2 regions of the Streptomyces sp. NBC_00386 genome follow, and region 2 is predicted to be linked to the other one. Evidence: predicted binding sites of a transcription regulator. Region 2 holds the regulator's gene; the other holds the start of a gene.
What was found. Region 2 encodes HspR, which represses chaperone genes until heat shock. Its sites were predicted from a motif close to TTGAGNNNNNNNNNCTCAA; they were not measured.
Positions count from the first base shown of each region.

Region 1: a site for HspR is predicted at 1,561-1,579, ahead of lon (endopeptidase La). Genes of this name have one in related genera too.

Region 1 covers NZ_CP107950.1:3,342,612-3,350,181, reverse strand. Annotated here, with positions in the region: gene OG780_RS14525 (spermidine synthase) at 1-662, opposite strand, end outside; gene OG780_RS14520 (hypothetical protein) at 1,131-1,409, opposite strand; gene lon (endopeptidase La) at 1,602-4,016, shown strand; gene OG780_RS14510 (lysozyme) at 4,141-4,959, opposite strand; gene OG780_RS14505 (MarR family winged helix-turn-helix transcriptional regulator) at 5,258-5,776, shown strand; gene OG780_RS14500 (protein phosphatase 2C domain-containing protein) at 5,946-6,734, opposite strand; gene OG780_RS14495 (sensor histidine kinase) at 7,092-7,570, shown strand, end outside.
Region 2 covers NZ_CP107950.1:4,609,511-4,617,080, reverse strand. Annotated here, with positions in the region: gene dnaK (molecular chaperone DnaK) at 1-1,525, shown strand, start outside; gene grpE (nucleotide exchange factor GrpE) at 1,522-2,181, shown strand; gene dnaJ (molecular chaperone DnaJ) at 2,215-3,402, shown strand; gene OG780_RS20280 (heat shock protein transcriptional repressor HspR) at 3,410-3,862, shown strand; gene OG780_RS20275 (sugar ABC transporter substrate-binding protein) at 4,566-5,648, shown strand; gene OG780_RS20270 (helix-turn-helix transcriptional regulator) at 6,375-7,439, shown strand; gene OG780_RS20265 (helix-turn-helix transcriptional regulator) at 7,507-7,570, opposite strand, start outside.

The DNA.
Region 1 (7,570 bases), 1.3 Mb from region 2:
GCGAGATGCACCACGTCGGGAACGCCCCGGGCAACGGGGATCACTTCGGTACGGACCCGGCGGAATCCGGCATTCCGCAAGGTAACTTCAAATTCCGGAGAGGGCTGCGCCGACCACACGGCGAGGACGCCGCCAGGCCTCAACGCCCTTGCGCAGCTTGCCAGTCCGGATGCACCGTACAGTCCCGCGTTGCCTTCGGTGACCGTCCAGCCGGGTCCGTTGTCGATGTCGAGGCACAGGGCGTCGAACGTGTCGGAGATCTCATTGACGTATTCGACGAGGTCCCTCTCGACGATGTCGGCGCGCGGATCGGCGAGCGCCTCGGCGGACAGCGCGGTGAGCGGGCCGCCCCGGTGCCAGTCGATGATGGCCCGTTCGCGCTCGACAACGGTGATGCGTCCCCAGCGGCGGTCGGCCGCGGCGTGCGCCAGCGAGAACCCGACGCCGAGTCCGCCGATCAGCACGCTCGGCTCCGGGCGCCCGTCCAGCGCGTCGTACGCCGCGTCCATGAGCAGCCGCTCGGAACGCCCGTCGGAGGTGTCCATCAGGAAGCATCCGTTGGCGATGATCTGGAGCAGTGCTCCGTGGCGCCGCAGTACGACCTCGCCGTACGGGCTCTGACGGCGGTCGATGACTTCGGGAGTCTCGTACGAGGCGGTCATGGCCGCCATCCTGGCATTTTCACCTGTGCGAGTCGCGGGAATTCGCCGGGGGACGGGGGGATGGCGTGACGGGGTGACGGCGGGCGCCGCGAGGTTGACGCGGCGACGAGCCGGAGGCCTCGGGCGCGGCTCGGACCGGCCCTCGGCGACCGCCGCCCCGGGCCTCCAGCCTCACCGGTTGGGCTTCCAGCCTCACCGGTTGGGCCTCCAGCCTCACCGGCCCGGGCTTTCGCCCTCGCTGGCTGGGCCTCCGCCCTCACCGGCCCGAGCTTCCGCCCTCACCGGCCCGGGCTTCGCCCTCGGCCGGCCGAGCCTCCGCCCTCACCGGCCGGGCTTTCGCGTCCACCGGCCGCTCCCCGAACGGCCGTCCACCGGCCATACCCCGAGCGGCTCACGGGCCCCTTCGTCTTCCCCCCGACGGACAAGAAGCGACCCGTTGAGCCATAAGAGGGACGGCCGGGCGTCTGTTTAACGGCGGGGTGCCCCGTTCTGGGCGTCGGACGCGGACTGCCAGGCCTGCACGCCCGCCAGGGAGGCCTCCTTGGCCTGCCGCCACTTCATGGCCGCCACCTGCGACGGAGGCACATCCATGGCGCGGAGCATGCGTCGGCCCGCGGCGAACACGGCGGCGGCCGCGATGACCATGCCGGTGCACGCCACCAGGGCACCGGCCGCGGTGAGCACGGCACCGGCCGTGACGAGCCGGGTGTCGATCTCGAGCTTGTTCTGGGCGAGGTGATGGTTCATGACTCCAACCATCCGAGGCCGGTGGCCACCTCGCATCCCGAAGACGGCCCGCGAGGCCCCGAAGCGCACGAGACCGGGACGCCCGCACCGGGTTCACAAGCGATCGCTCAGAGCGAACGGCCTCCGGGGAACATTGCGGAGTCCCCGTGCATTGAGTCGACATAGCTCAACTTGACTGCCGAAGGGGAGATCATGGCTTCGACGTCCGCATCACTCACTCTGCCCGTGCTGCCGCTCGACGACGAGGTAGTGCTGCCCGGAATGGTGGTTCCGCTGGATCTGAACGACCCCGATGTGCGGGCCGCGGTGGAGGCCGCTCAGGCCGCCGCCCGTTCAACGCCGGGAAAGCCTCAGGTACTCCTGGTGCCGCGTATCGACGGGACCTACGCGAGCACCGGTGTGCTCGGCACGGTCGAGCAGGTCGGCCGGCTGGCCGACGGTGACCCGGGCGCGCTGATCCGAGGGCGTGGGCGCGTGAGGGTGGGCGCGGGGACCACGGGTCCCGGCGCGGCACTGTGGGTCGAGGGCACCCGGGTCGAGGAGACCGTGCCCGACCCGCTGCCCGGCCGGGTCACCGACCTGGTGAAGGAATACAAGGCCCTGGCCACGAGCTGGCTGCGCAAGCGCGCCGCCTGGCAGGTCGTGGACCGGGTGCAGCAGATCGACGACGTTTCCGCCCTTGCCGACAATTCCGGTTACTCACCTTTCCTTTCCGTGGAACAGAAGGTCGAGCTGCTGGAGACCGCCGACCCGGTGGCCCGGCTCAAGCTCGCCACCGAACAGCTCCGCGAGCACCTCGCCGAGCAGGATGTCGCCGAGTCCATCGCCAAGGACGTCCAGGAGGGCGTCGACAAGCAGCAGCGCGAGTTCCTGCTGCGGCGTCAGCTGGAAGCCGTACGCAAGGAGCTGCGCGACCTCAAGGGAGAGGACGGCGAGGACGAGTCCGACGACTACCGTGCCCGGGTCGAGGCCGCCGACCTTCCCGAGAGCGTCCGCGAGGCCGCCCTCAAGGAGGTCGAGAAGCTGGAGCGGTCCAGTGACCAGTCGCCCGAGGGAAGCTGGATCCGGACCTGGCTCGACACCGTCCTGGAGCTGCCGTGGAACGAACGGACCGAGGACGCGTACGACATCCGGGGCGCCCAGGCCGTGCTCGACGCCGAGCACGCCGGTCTGGACGACGTGAAGGAGCGCATCACCGAGTACCTCGCCGTGCGCAAGCGGCGCTCCGAGCGCGGTCTCGGAGTCGTCGGCGGCCGGCGCGGCGGCGCCGTGCTCGCGCTCGTCGGCCCGCCCGGCGTCGGCAAGACCTCGCTCGGCGAGTCCGTCGCGCACGCCATGGGCCGCAAGTTCGTCCGCGTCGCCCTCGGCGGCGTCCGGGACGAGGCCGAGATCCGCGGACACCGCCGTACGTACGTCGGCGCGCTGCCCGGCCGGATCGTGCGCGCCATCAAGGAGGCCGGGTCGATGAACCCGGTGGTCCTGCTCGACGAGATCGACAAGGTCGGCTCCGACTTCCGGGGCGACCCGGCGGCGGCGCTGCTGGAAGTCCTCGACCCGGCGCAGAACCACACCTTCCGCGACCACTACCTTGAGGTCGAACTCGACCTCTCCGACGTCGTGTTCCTCGCCACGGCCAACGTTCTGGAAGCCATCCCGGAGGCCCTGCTCGACCGTATGGAGCTGGTCCGCCTCGACGGCTACACCGAGGACGAGAAGGTCGTCATCGCCCGGGACCACCTGCTGCCGCGCCAGCTGGAGCGGGCGGGCCTGGAGAAGGACGAGGTCGTCCTCGACGAGAGCGCGCTGCGCAAGCTCGCGGGGGAGTACACCCGGGAAGCGGGCGTGCGGAACCTGGAGCGGGGCATCGCGCGGCTGCTGCGCAAGGTCGCGGCCCAGCACGAACTGGGCCGCCGGAAGCTGCCGTTCACGGTGAAGGACACCGACCTGCGCGAGCTCATCGGGCGTCCGCACCACGTGCCCGAGTCGGGGCAGGACCCGGCCGAGCGCCGTACGGCGGTGCCCGGCGTCGCCACGGGTCTCGCGGTCACCGGCGCGGGCGGTGACGTCCTCTATGTGGAGGCGTCGCTGGCCGACCCGGAGACGGGCGCGGCCGGTCTGACCCTCACCGGCCAGCTCGGGGACGTGATGAAGGAGTCGGCGCAGATCGCGCTCTCCTTCCTGCGCTCGCACGGCGCGGAGCTCGAACTCCCCGTCGGCGACCTGAAGGACCGGGGCGCGCACATCCACTTCCCGGCGGGCGCGGTCCCCAAGGACGGCCCGAGCGCGGGCGTCACGATGACGACCGCCCTGGCGTCGCTGCTGTCGGGCCGGCTGGTCCGCACCGATGTGGCCATGACCGGTGAGGTCTCGCTGACCGGCCGTGTCCTGCCGATCGGCGGGGTGAAGCAGAAGCTGCTCGCCGCGCACCGGGCGGGTGTCACGACCGTGATCATCCCCAAGCGCAACGAGGCCGATCTGGACGACGTCCCGGCCGAGGTCCTGGAGAAGCTCGACGTCCACACCGTCACGGACGTCCGCCAGGTCCTGGAGCTGGCACTGGCGCCGGCGACGAACGGCGCGGTGCCGGAGGTTTCGGTAGCCGCGTGACGGAGGTTGCCGGAAGGGAAGGCCCGGGTCCCGTGAGGGAGGCCCGGGCCTTCGCCGTGCCGCGCGTCGGGCGCCTTCGCCGTACGTCGGCCGTCCTGCTGTCCCGCCGTACGCCAGGTGTGTGTCAGCCGTTGGCCAGTGCCTGCACCCGGTCGAGCGCACCGTTGAACTTGTCGTGGTCCCCGACCGTCGGTCCTGACGACGTGTACTGCCACATCGTGTAGTAGTCCCAGCCCGCCGGGAGCGTCCCCGGATCGGAGGCGTACCGCGCTATCCACAGGGGATGGGCGGACGCGAAGCCGCTGTAGTTGCCGGTGCACTGGGTCCACCAGCTCGCGGCCGTGTAGATCACCGCGTCACGGCCCGTCCTGGCCCTGTACTGGGTGAGGAAGCTGCTGATCCAGCTGACCATCGCGCTCTGCGTCTTGCCGTAGCAGGCGGCCCCGTACGGGTTCCACTCGATGTCGAGGGTGCCGGGCAGCGTCTTGCCGTCGCCCGACCAGCCGCCGCCGTGGTCGACGAAGTAGTTGGCCTGGGTGGCGCCGGTCGTGGTGTCCGGGGTCGCGAAGTGGTACGACCCGCGGATCATGCCGATGTTGTACGCGCCGTTGTACTGCTGGGCGAAGTACGGGTTCGTGTAGTACGTCCCCTCGCTCGCCTTGGTGTAGGCCCACCTGACCCCGCTGTTCCACAGCGTCGACCAGGCGACGTTGCCCTGGTAGCCGGCCACGTCCACACCTTCTGTCTGGGTGGCGTCACCGGTGGACGGCGTGCCGTCCTGACCGTCGTGGTCGATGACCCCCATGCCCATCCGGGCGGAGCCCCGGGCGGGGGTGTCGGCGGCGGAGGAAGGGAGGGTGGAGAGGAGGGAGAAGGCGGCGAGCAGGGTTCCTGCCGCGAGCACTCGCAGGCGGCGGGCCGTTCCGGATCCGTGCACGGACATGTGCGTGCCTCCGAAGGGCGATGGAGCTCCGGAGCCCGGGGGGAGCTCGGGGGAGCTCGGTGGGGGGAAAAGCGCGGGCATGCGTGCCCCGGGGGGATCAGGTCGTCCTTGACCTGGGAGTGGCGTGCGCATGCCAGTAAAGGTGTCTGATAAAGAAGCTACGCACGTAGAAGACGGCGTGGGAAGAGGGGCCGGGGGCTGCCGTTGGTCTACGCCTGCGAAATACTGGCGGAGCTGCGGCAACGGCGAGTTCTGGCAGAAACTTTCAGGATCGGGAAACCGGGTCAGGGGTGCTGACGTGCACGAGGGCGGAAACGACGGCGGAGGTCCGGTCGAATCCGGCGTGTCGGGAAATGGTATGGACCGGCCCGCGGCGCACGGCGGTGTGGAGCGCGAGTTCCTTTCCCTGGAACGCGAGTTGACCGTGTTCCTGCGCCGCGCTCGCGCCAACCAGGGGGAGATGGCCCGCGAGGTCCATCCGGACCTGGAGTCCGCCGCGTACGGGCTCCTCGTCCGTCTGGAGGAGTGCGGCCGCCAGCGCGCCACGGAACTCGCCGCCTACATCGGCGTCGGCAAGGCCACGATGTCCCGGCAGCTGCGCGCCCTGGAGGAGCTGGGCCTGGTCGCGCGCGAACCCGACCCCGCCGACGGCCGCGCCTGGCTCGTCCACCTCACCGATGAGGGCCGCGGACGTGTCTCCAGCGTCCGCGAGGCCCGCAGGGCCCGCTACGTCCGCCAACTCGCCCACTGGGACCAGAACGAGGTCGCGGAACTCGCCCGCCTGCTGAACCAGCTGAACCGCGGCATGGAGAGGTAGCTCCGTCCGGCCGGCGCCCGCGCCTCCGGACAGCTCCCCGCACGGTTTCCCGGACGGCGCGCCGCGCGGCGCCGTTCGCGGTTCCCGCGCAGCTCCCCTCGCGGTTCCGGGAAGAGCACGACGCGCAGCGCCGTTCACGGTTCCCCCGCGGCTCGACGCGCGGCCCCGCTCACAGGTCCACGAAGACCACCGTCGCGTCGTCGTGCGTCTTGCCCCGCCGGGACCCCGGCCGCTCCGACGCGTCCGAGCGTTCCAGGCGCCGTACGCGCTCGACGAGCGAGGCCGAGCCCTCTTCGCGCACGAGGGCGAACAGTTCGGCCCAGTCGCCCGCGTGGAACCTCTCCACCCACCGGGTGGCGCCGTCCGTGAGAGCGGTCAGGGCGCGGACCGAGGACCGGGGGAGGGTGCCCGTCACCGCGCGCGAGGCGACCGAGGGGTCCGCGGCGGCCGTGAAGAAGCCGCCCTCCTTGTTGCGGACGGTGGAGTCGGCGACGGCGTCCGAGGCGAGGGCCGTGCGCGGGAGCCGCGAGAGGCGGTCGTCCAGCAGGGCGGTGACCTCGCCGGAGGGGGATTCCACCAGCAGGGCCGAGTCCGAGAGGATCAGGTACTCGACCCGCGACACGGACCACCGCGCGAGGACCACGGTTGCCTGGGGCGTACGCGGGTGAGAAAGGTCACAGGTGTCGGCGTGTGCGTCGGCGACGCGGCGAATCGCCCGCGCCAGGACCTCCCGCAGGGGTAAATCCCCCTGCGAAACGGACAGTTCGGTCAGCGCGCCGCCGAGCCGCGCGGAGAACCAGGGGACCGAATGCAGACAGCCGTCGCCACCCCGGGGCGGCGTCACCCCGTCGAGCGCGACCAGTGAACCGCCCTGTCCTGAAGCGGGAAGCCCGACCGATGCGAAGTCCTCATTGGGGTGGTCCGGGTCTCCGGGCTCCGACACGAGTTCAGTGCGCATTCCGCCAGTCTGCACGAGCCCTTCACAAGGGCGCCGGAAGGACGCCGGGCAACGCCCGACGTGCGGTTCGGCAGCTCAGGCGCCGGGTTTGGCATGGAATGATCGACTCCGGCAAAACGTGGCGGCGAATACTGCCAAAGCCCGTCCCGGACGTCCAACCGGCCCGCCGCGCGGGCCCGTCGCGAGCACCGGGGAGACTTGCCCGCCAACTCCCCTCCGATGTTCACTCCTTCGGGTGGCGGGTCAGATGATGCGGGACCACTGCCCACCGGCACTGGGAGGGTCGGGAGCCGTACCGGGCGTACGCCGCGATTGACGGGACGTCACCCGGGCCCCAAATGGGTACACGAGTCAGGAATGCGAGCACCGGTGCAGAAGACGCGGCCGAGGCGCACAGGCAAGAAGACGGCCTCCAACTCCACAGAGGGTGGCGCCGTCGGCGACGCCACCGGCTCCACGGGCCGGGGCAGGACCGCCCATGTACGCAACCGGCTGATCGTGGCCGTGGCGGTCGTCGCGGCCGCCATCGCCGGAGCCGGCGCGCCCATGGTCCTGTCGGCCTCACAGCAGCTGAACGATTCCCAGAATCTGGTGACGCTCGCCCAGCGCACCCAGCAGGCGCTGACCCTCGCGCACGCGCTGGCCGACGAGCGCGACGAGGTCACCTCCTACGTCGCCGCCGGCAGGCCCAAGGCCAAGGCGCCCTCCGAGCGGCGCAGCGCCCTGGTCGACCGGCAGGTCGACGAGCTGCGCGCGGACGCGGACGCCCCCGCCGCGCTGCTCGAGGACCTCGACGGCATCGCGACACTCAGGCGATCGGCGCTCACCGGGAAGAG
Region 2 (7,570 bases):
GGGCGAGAAGGTGGCCGACGCGGTCATCACCGTTCCCGCGTACTTCAACGACTCCGAGCGTCAGGCGACGAAGGAAGCCGGTGAGATCGCCGGTCTCAACGTCCTTCGTATCGTCAACGAGCCGACCGCCGCCGCCCTGGCGTACGGCCTCGACAAGGACGACCAGACGATCCTCGTCTTCGACCTCGGTGGCGGCACCTTCGACGTGTCCCTCCTGGAGATCGGCGACGGCGTCGTCGAGGTGAAGGCCACCAACGGTGACAACCACCTCGGTGGTGACGACTGGGACCAGCGTGTCGTCGACTACCTGGTGCAGCAGTTCCGCTCCGGTCACGGTGTGGACCTCGCCAAGGACAAGATGGCGCTCCAGCGTCTGCGCGAGGCCGCCGAGAAGGCCAAGATCGAGTTGTCCTCGTCCACCGAGACCTCGATCAACCTGCCCTACATCACGGCCTCCGCCGAGGGCCCGCTGCACCTGGACGAGAAGCTCACGCGCGCCCAGTTCCAGCAGCTGACCGCCGACCTCCTGGAGCGCTGCAAGACGCCGTTCCACAACGTCATCAAGGACGCCGGCATCCAGCTGTCCGAGATCGACCACGTCGTTCTCGTCGGCGGCTCCACCCGTATGCCCGCCGTCGCCGAGCTCGTCAAGGAGCTGACCGGCGGCAACGAGGCCAACAAGGGCGTGAACCCGGACGAGGTCGTCGCCATCGGCGCCGCCCTGCAGGCCGGTGTCCTCAAGGGTGAGGTCAAGGACGTCCTGCTCCTCGACGTGACCCCGCTGTCCCTCGGTATCGAGACCAAGGGAGGGATCATGACCAAGCTCATCGAGCGCAACACCACGATCCCGACCAAGCGCTCCGAGATCTTCACGACGGCCGAGGACAACCAGCCGTCCGTCCAGATCCAGGTCTACCAGGGCGAGCGCGAGATCGCGGCGTACAACAAGAAGCTCGGCATGTTCGAGCTGACCGGTCTGCCGCCGGCCCCGCGCGGTGTCCCGCAGATCGAGGTCGCCTTCGACATCGACGCCAACGGCATCATGCACGTGACCGCGAAGGACCTCGGCACGGGCAAGGAGCAGAAGATGACCGTCACCGGCGGCTCCTCGCTGCCGAGGGACGAGGTCGACCGGATGCGCCAGGAGGCCGAGAAGTACGCGGACGAGGACCACGCCCGCCGCGAGGCCGCCGAGACCCGCAACCAGGGCGAGCAGCTCGTCTACCAGACGGAGAAGTTCCTCAAGGACAACGAGGACAAGGTCCCCGGCGAGATCAAGACCGAGGTCGAGGCCTCCGTCGAGGAGCTGAAGGCCGCGCTCAAGGGCGAGGACGCCGCCGAGATCCGCACCGCCACCGAGAAGGTCGCCGCGGTCTCGCAGAAGCTCGGCCAGGCCATGTACGCCGACGCCCAGGCCTCCCAGGCCACGGGCGGCGACGCCCACGGCGCCGAGGCCCCGAAGGCCGACGACGACGTCGTCGACGCCGAGATCGTCGACGAGGACCGCCGGGACGGTGCCGCGTGACGGAGGAGACCCCGGGCTTCGAAGAGCAGCCCGACGTCCCTTCCGGCGCCACCTCTGACGACGCCGAGCCGCAGTCCGCCACCCCCTCTGCGGAGGGGGCGGCGGCCCCGGACGGGGACGCAGCAGCACAGGTGACCGGCCTGACGGCACAGCTGGACCAGGCCCGCATGGCGCTCACCGAGCGCACCGCGGACCTCCAGCGGCTCCAGGCCGAGTTCCAGAACTACCGCCGCCGTGTCGAGCGCGACCGGATCGCGGTCAGGGAGGTCGCCGTGGCGAGCCTCCTGACCGAGCTCCTGCCCGTACTCGACGACATCGGCCGCGCGCGGGACCACGGGGAGCTCGTCGGCGGATTCAAGTCCGTCGCCGAATCCCTCGAGACCGTCGCGGCGAAGATGGGGCTCCAGCAGTTCGGCAAGGAGGGCGAGCCCTTCGACCCGACGATCCACGAGGCACTGATGCACTCGTACGCGCCGGACGTCACGGAGACGACGTGCGTGGCGATTCTGCAGCCGGGGTATCGCTTCGGCGAACGCACCATCCGCCCCGCGCGGGTGGCCGTCGCCGAGCCGCAGCCCGGGGCGCAGCCGGTCAAGGCCGAGGATCAGGCCGAGTCGGCTGAGGACAAGGAGAGCGGTGGCCCGGACGAGGGCTGAGCTTGAACGGACGAGGAAGGAGGGACGTCGGGGATGAGCACCAAGGACTTCATCGAGAAGGACTTCTACAAGGTCCTCGGCGTCCCCAAGGACGCCACCGAGGCCGAGATCAAGAAGGCGTACCGGAAGCTCGCCCGCGAGTTCCACCCGGACGCCAACAAGGGCAACGCCAAGGCCGAGGAGCGCTTCAAGGAGATCTCCGAGGCGAACGACGTGCTCGGCGATCCCAAGAAGCGCAAGGAGTACGACGAGGCACGCGCCCTCTTCGGCAGCGGTGGCTTCCGGCCGGGTCCCGGCGCGGGCGGCGGCAACTTCAACTTCGACCTGGGCGACCTCTTCGGAGGCGGTGCCCAGGGCCAGGGAGCGGGAGGAGCTGGCGGCTTCGGCGGCGGCATAGGTGACGTCTTCGGGGGCCTGTTCAACCGCGGCGGTCCCGCCACGGGCACGCGTACACAGCCCAGGCGCGGCCAGGACATCGACACCGAGGTCACACTCTCCTTCACGGAGGCGGTGGACGGCGCGACCGTTCCGCTGCGCATGACCTCGCAGGCGCCCTGCAAGGCCTGTTCGGGAACCGGCGACAAGAACGGCACACCGCGCGTGTGCCCGACCTGTGTCGGCACCGGCCAGGTGGCGCGGGGCTCGGGCGGCGGGTTCTCGCTCACGGACCCCTGCCCGGACTGCAAGGGCCGCGGCCTGATCGCGGAGCACCCCTGCATGGAGTGCGCGGGCAGCGGGCGGGCCAAGTCGTCCCGCACGATGCAGGTCCGCATCCCCGCGGGGGTCAGCGACAACCAGCGGATCCGGCTGCGGGGCAAGGGCGCGCCGGGCGAGCGGGGCGGCCCGGCCGGTGACCTGTACGTCACCGTCCACGTGGACGCCCACCCGGTCTTCGGCCGCAAGGACGACAACCTCACCGTCACCGTGCCCGTCACCTTCGCGGAGGCGGCACTGGGTGGCGAGGTGAAGGTTCCGACGCTGGGCGGCCCCCCGGTGACCCTGAAGCTGCCGCCGGGCACGCCCAACGGACGGACCATGCGCGCCCGGGGCAGGGGCGCGGTCCGCAAGGACGGCACGCGGGGCGACCTCCTCGTCACCGTCGAAGTGGTGGTCCCCCAGGACCTGTCCGGCAAGGCTCGTGACGCTCTGGAGGCGTATCGCGAGGCGACCGCGGGTGAGGATCCGCGGGCGGAGCTGTTCCAGGCCGCGAAGGGAGCATGACGGAGCCATGGACACGACCGGTCGTCGACGCAACCCCTATGAACTGACCGAGGAGACCCCGGTCTACGTCATCTCGGTGGCGGCCCAGCTCTCCGGACTGCACCCGCAGACCCTGCGTCAGTACGACCGGCTCGGTCTGGTCTCCCCCGACCGCACGGCCGGCCGGGGCCGCCGTTACTCGGCCCGCGACATCGAGCTGCTGCGCACCGTCCAGCAGTTGTCGCAGGACGAGGGCATCAACCTCGCCGGCATCAAACGCATCATCGAGCTGGAGAACCAGGTGGTCGCGCTCCAGTCCCGTGTCGCGGAGCTGGAGTCGGCCCTCGACGGCGCCGCGGCCGCCATGCAGCAGCGCGAGGCCGCCGTGCACGCCTCCTACCGGCGTGACCTGGTCCCGTACCAGGAGGTCCAGCAGACCAGCGCGCTGGTGGTGTGGCGCCCCAAGCGGGCGGCCGACTAGAACCCGGTCGCCCGGGCGGTACCGGACGAACCCGAAGGGCCCGGAGGTCATCGACCTCCGGGCCCTTTCGCGCGCCCGCGCTTTCCGGCCGGAACGGCGAGGTTGACCGTTTTTGACCGAGTGGCTGAAACATTCTCCCCGAGGTCCGTTTTGCGCATGTCGTCCCCGTAAGCCCGATAGTGGGAGTTCGGGCTGCCCTTTTCGTCAGGCGTGAGCGGGCGGCGATAAGGGCTGTTCGTGTTGAAATGCCGTCAATGAAGCGGTGGTGTGCGCTTGGTCACTATGGGGGCGGCCGTGCCGGCCGCGCCGAGTGGTCCGCTCGCGGGGGCGGGCGCGGGGGCCGAGGTGGGGGCGCCTCGCGTGGGAGTGCCCTTGTCCATGTGTTCCTTCGGGTCTGACCGATCGTCAACGGCGGTTAAAAACCGTCGGCGATCGCGACTCCTGTGAACGGACGTCGGATGTCCTTGTGAATGACAGAAGGTGAAGCTGAGGGGATCGGTCGATGGATGGGCGTAGTCTTTTCCCGTCGCGTTCACTTGTGGAACACGAAACGCCGTTGCCATCTCGTTAAGTGGTTACTCCTTGACGCTGAGGTGATCGCCGCGTTGGCTTTCAGCCACCTGGGTCGCAATGCTGCAACCTCGCCCGGAAGGCACCTGATGTGAAGACTCGTAACACCGGCCTCCGCCGTACCGTCATAGCCGTGGCGTCATCCGCCACGGCCCTCACCCTCGCCGGATGCGGCGTGGTCGACTTCGGTGGGAGTGGCAGCACGGCCAGCGCCACGAAGGGCGACGACATCACGGTCGGTCTGCTCCTTCCGGAGAAGGAGAACACCCGTTACGAGAAGTTCGACTACCCGATCATCCGGGAGCAGGTTCAGAAGCTCACCGAGAAGAAGGGTGACGTCCTCTACCTGAACGCGGAGCAGGACGCCGCCAAGCAGCTCCGTCAGATGCAGCAGATGATCGACGACAAGGTCGACGTCATCCTCGTGGACGCCGTGGACTCGGTGTCGATCGCGAAGGGCGTGCGCAAGGCCAAGGAGGCCGGGATCCCGGTCATCGCCTACGACCGCCTGGCGCAGGGTCCGATCGACGCGTACATCTCCTTCGACAACGAGCTGGTCGGCGAGACCCAGGGCAAGGCCCTGGTCGCCGCGCTGGGCTCCAACACCGCCTCGAAGAAGATCATCATGATGAACGGCTCGGTGACCGACCCGAACGCCGCGCAGTTCAAGAAGGGCGCCGAGTCCGAGCTCAAGGACAAGGTGATCGTCGCCAGCGAGTACGACACCAAGGACTGGAACCCGGTCAACGCCAAGGCCAACATGGAGAAGTCCATCCAGGCCGTGGGTCTGAGCAACATCGCCGGTGTCTACGCCGCCAACGACGGCATCGCGGGCGCGGTCATCGACGTCTTCAAGTCCGCGGGTGTCAGCAAGGTGCCGCCGGTCACCGGCCAGGACTCCGAGCTCATCGCCGTGCAGCGGATCATCAAGGGCGACCAGTACATGAGCGTGTACAAGTCGTACCCGGAGGAGGCCAACGCGGCCGCCGAGATGGCCGTCGCCCGGGTCCAGGGACGGACGATCGAGTTCGACGCGCTCACCCGCGACAAGGTCAGCAGCCCCACGAACAAGGACGTCCCGTCCCAGCTCGTGCCCGTGGTGGCCCTCACCAAGGAAAACATCGAGAACACGGTCGTCCAGGACGGCATCTACGCCGTCGACAAGATCTGCACGACGCCCTACAAGGCGCTCTGCAGCTCGCTCGGCATCAAGTAGGACGCTCCGCCCGGTCGTCTCGGCACCGAGACGGCCGGCGAGGACGGTTCCGGCCCCGCTCGCGGGTGCGCGCCGACGGCGCGCACCCGCGAGCGGGGCCGTTCCTGTAACCACCCCGGTCCGGAAAGCCCCCAGGGGCGCGCTGTACGGCCTCCCGCCGTTCCGGAGCCCCGCACCGCCGCCCCGGCGCGCCCCGGCCCCCACGGCGCCCTCTGGGGTCGCACGCCCCCTTTCGGCATGATCGCCCCGCGCCCACCGCCCCGCGCCCACCGCCCCGCGCCCACCGCCCCGCGCCCACCGCCCCGCGCCCACCGCCCCGCGCCCACCGTGGGTGCCGTTCAGGCGGTCTGCGGGTCCGGTGGACTTTCGTCGCGGTGTCCGGTCCCGCGCAGCCTCCGGTTCCTGGGGCGGAGTGCCGTCGGCGGCTGCGGCCGGGGCGGGTGAGCTCGCTGCAAGTCCCCCGAAAGTGAACGGAGTTGGGGCTTCGAGGGGAGCGTCTCGGAGTGTGCTCCGGGGCGTGTCCGGGGGGTCCGGGGGCGGCCCTTCAGCTTGTTGCAAGGGGCGCGGCGGAGGTCAGGATTTATGAGGACGAGCAGGGGCGAACGGACACTCCTCGGCCGCACAGCCTTGTTGCGATGCCGGTCGCGTCCGCGCATAGTTGCGCTGCGGAGGACGCCCTGACGCGGGGCTCACGCCAGGGGTTGGAGCTGGAGCCAGGGGTGGGAGATGGCCGGGCACGGGACGGACAGGCATCCGCACGGCGCTGACCGGCTGTGCGATGCGGGCGACCGGGTGTACTCCCGGGCCGTGCGCCGGGGCCGGGTGCCCCGCGAGGACGCCGAGGCGGTGCCCTGCCTGCTGGAACTGGCGCTGCTGCACCCCGATCCGGACGACATGGACTGGCTGGTGCCGACCTCGCCCCAGGAGGTCATGACCCGGCTCCTGCGGGGCGTGTACGAGGAAGTCAGCGCGAGCCAGGCGCGGGTGGGCGACGCGGTGTCGGCCTTCGAGTGGTACGCGGGCCTCGGCGGCCGGGTGCGGGCGCCGGCCGAAGGGGTGGCGATCCGGGTCCTGGACGGGCTGCCGCGCATCCACGCCGCCATGGACAAGGCGACCGAGGAGTGCACCCGTGAGGTCCTGACGGTGCAGCCGGGCGGCATCCGGCGCGAGGACGAACTCGTCGAGGGACTGCACCGGGCGCTGGAGATGCGCCGGCGCGGGGTGCGGATGCGCGATCTGTACACCCACGTGGCCCGGCACGGCCAAGGCCTCCTGAACTACATGGAGTTGATGGGCGACGCCGCCGAGGCCCGTACCCTCGACGAGGTCGTGGAGCGGCTCATCCTGTTCGACCGCACGGTCGCCTTCATCCCCGCCAACTCGGACCGCACGATCGCGCTGGAGCTGCGCCACCCCGCGCTGGTGGACTACCTGGTGACGGTCTTCGAACGGCTGTGGCGCCTCGGGATCCCGCTGACCTCACCCATGCCCTCGACGGGCATCGAGGGCATCACCCACCGGGAGCGGTCCATCGCGGCCTTGCTGGCCGAGGGGCATCAGGACGCGGTCGTCGCGGAGCGGCTGGGCATCAGCGTGCGGACCTGCCGGGCGCACATCGCCCGGCTCTCGGAGACGCTGGGCGCGGCGAGCCGGACGCAGCTGGGCGTGCGGATCGCCCAGGCGGGTCTCGACGGGCCGCAGCGTTCCCCCGGATTCGAGCCGGTCCCCGTCGCGGAGGCCACGTCGGGAGCGCCCGCCGTCCCCGACCGCGGATCCCCGGCCGGCCGCTGAGAACGGCGGTCCGGGCGAGGCTTCCGGAGCCCGGCCGGGCGCGCCGGACGATCTGGCGCCAGCGGGGTCACTCCCCTCCCTCGGGCTGGTCCAGGAGTCGCGACTGCGCTATCAGGAAGCCGAGTTGGGCC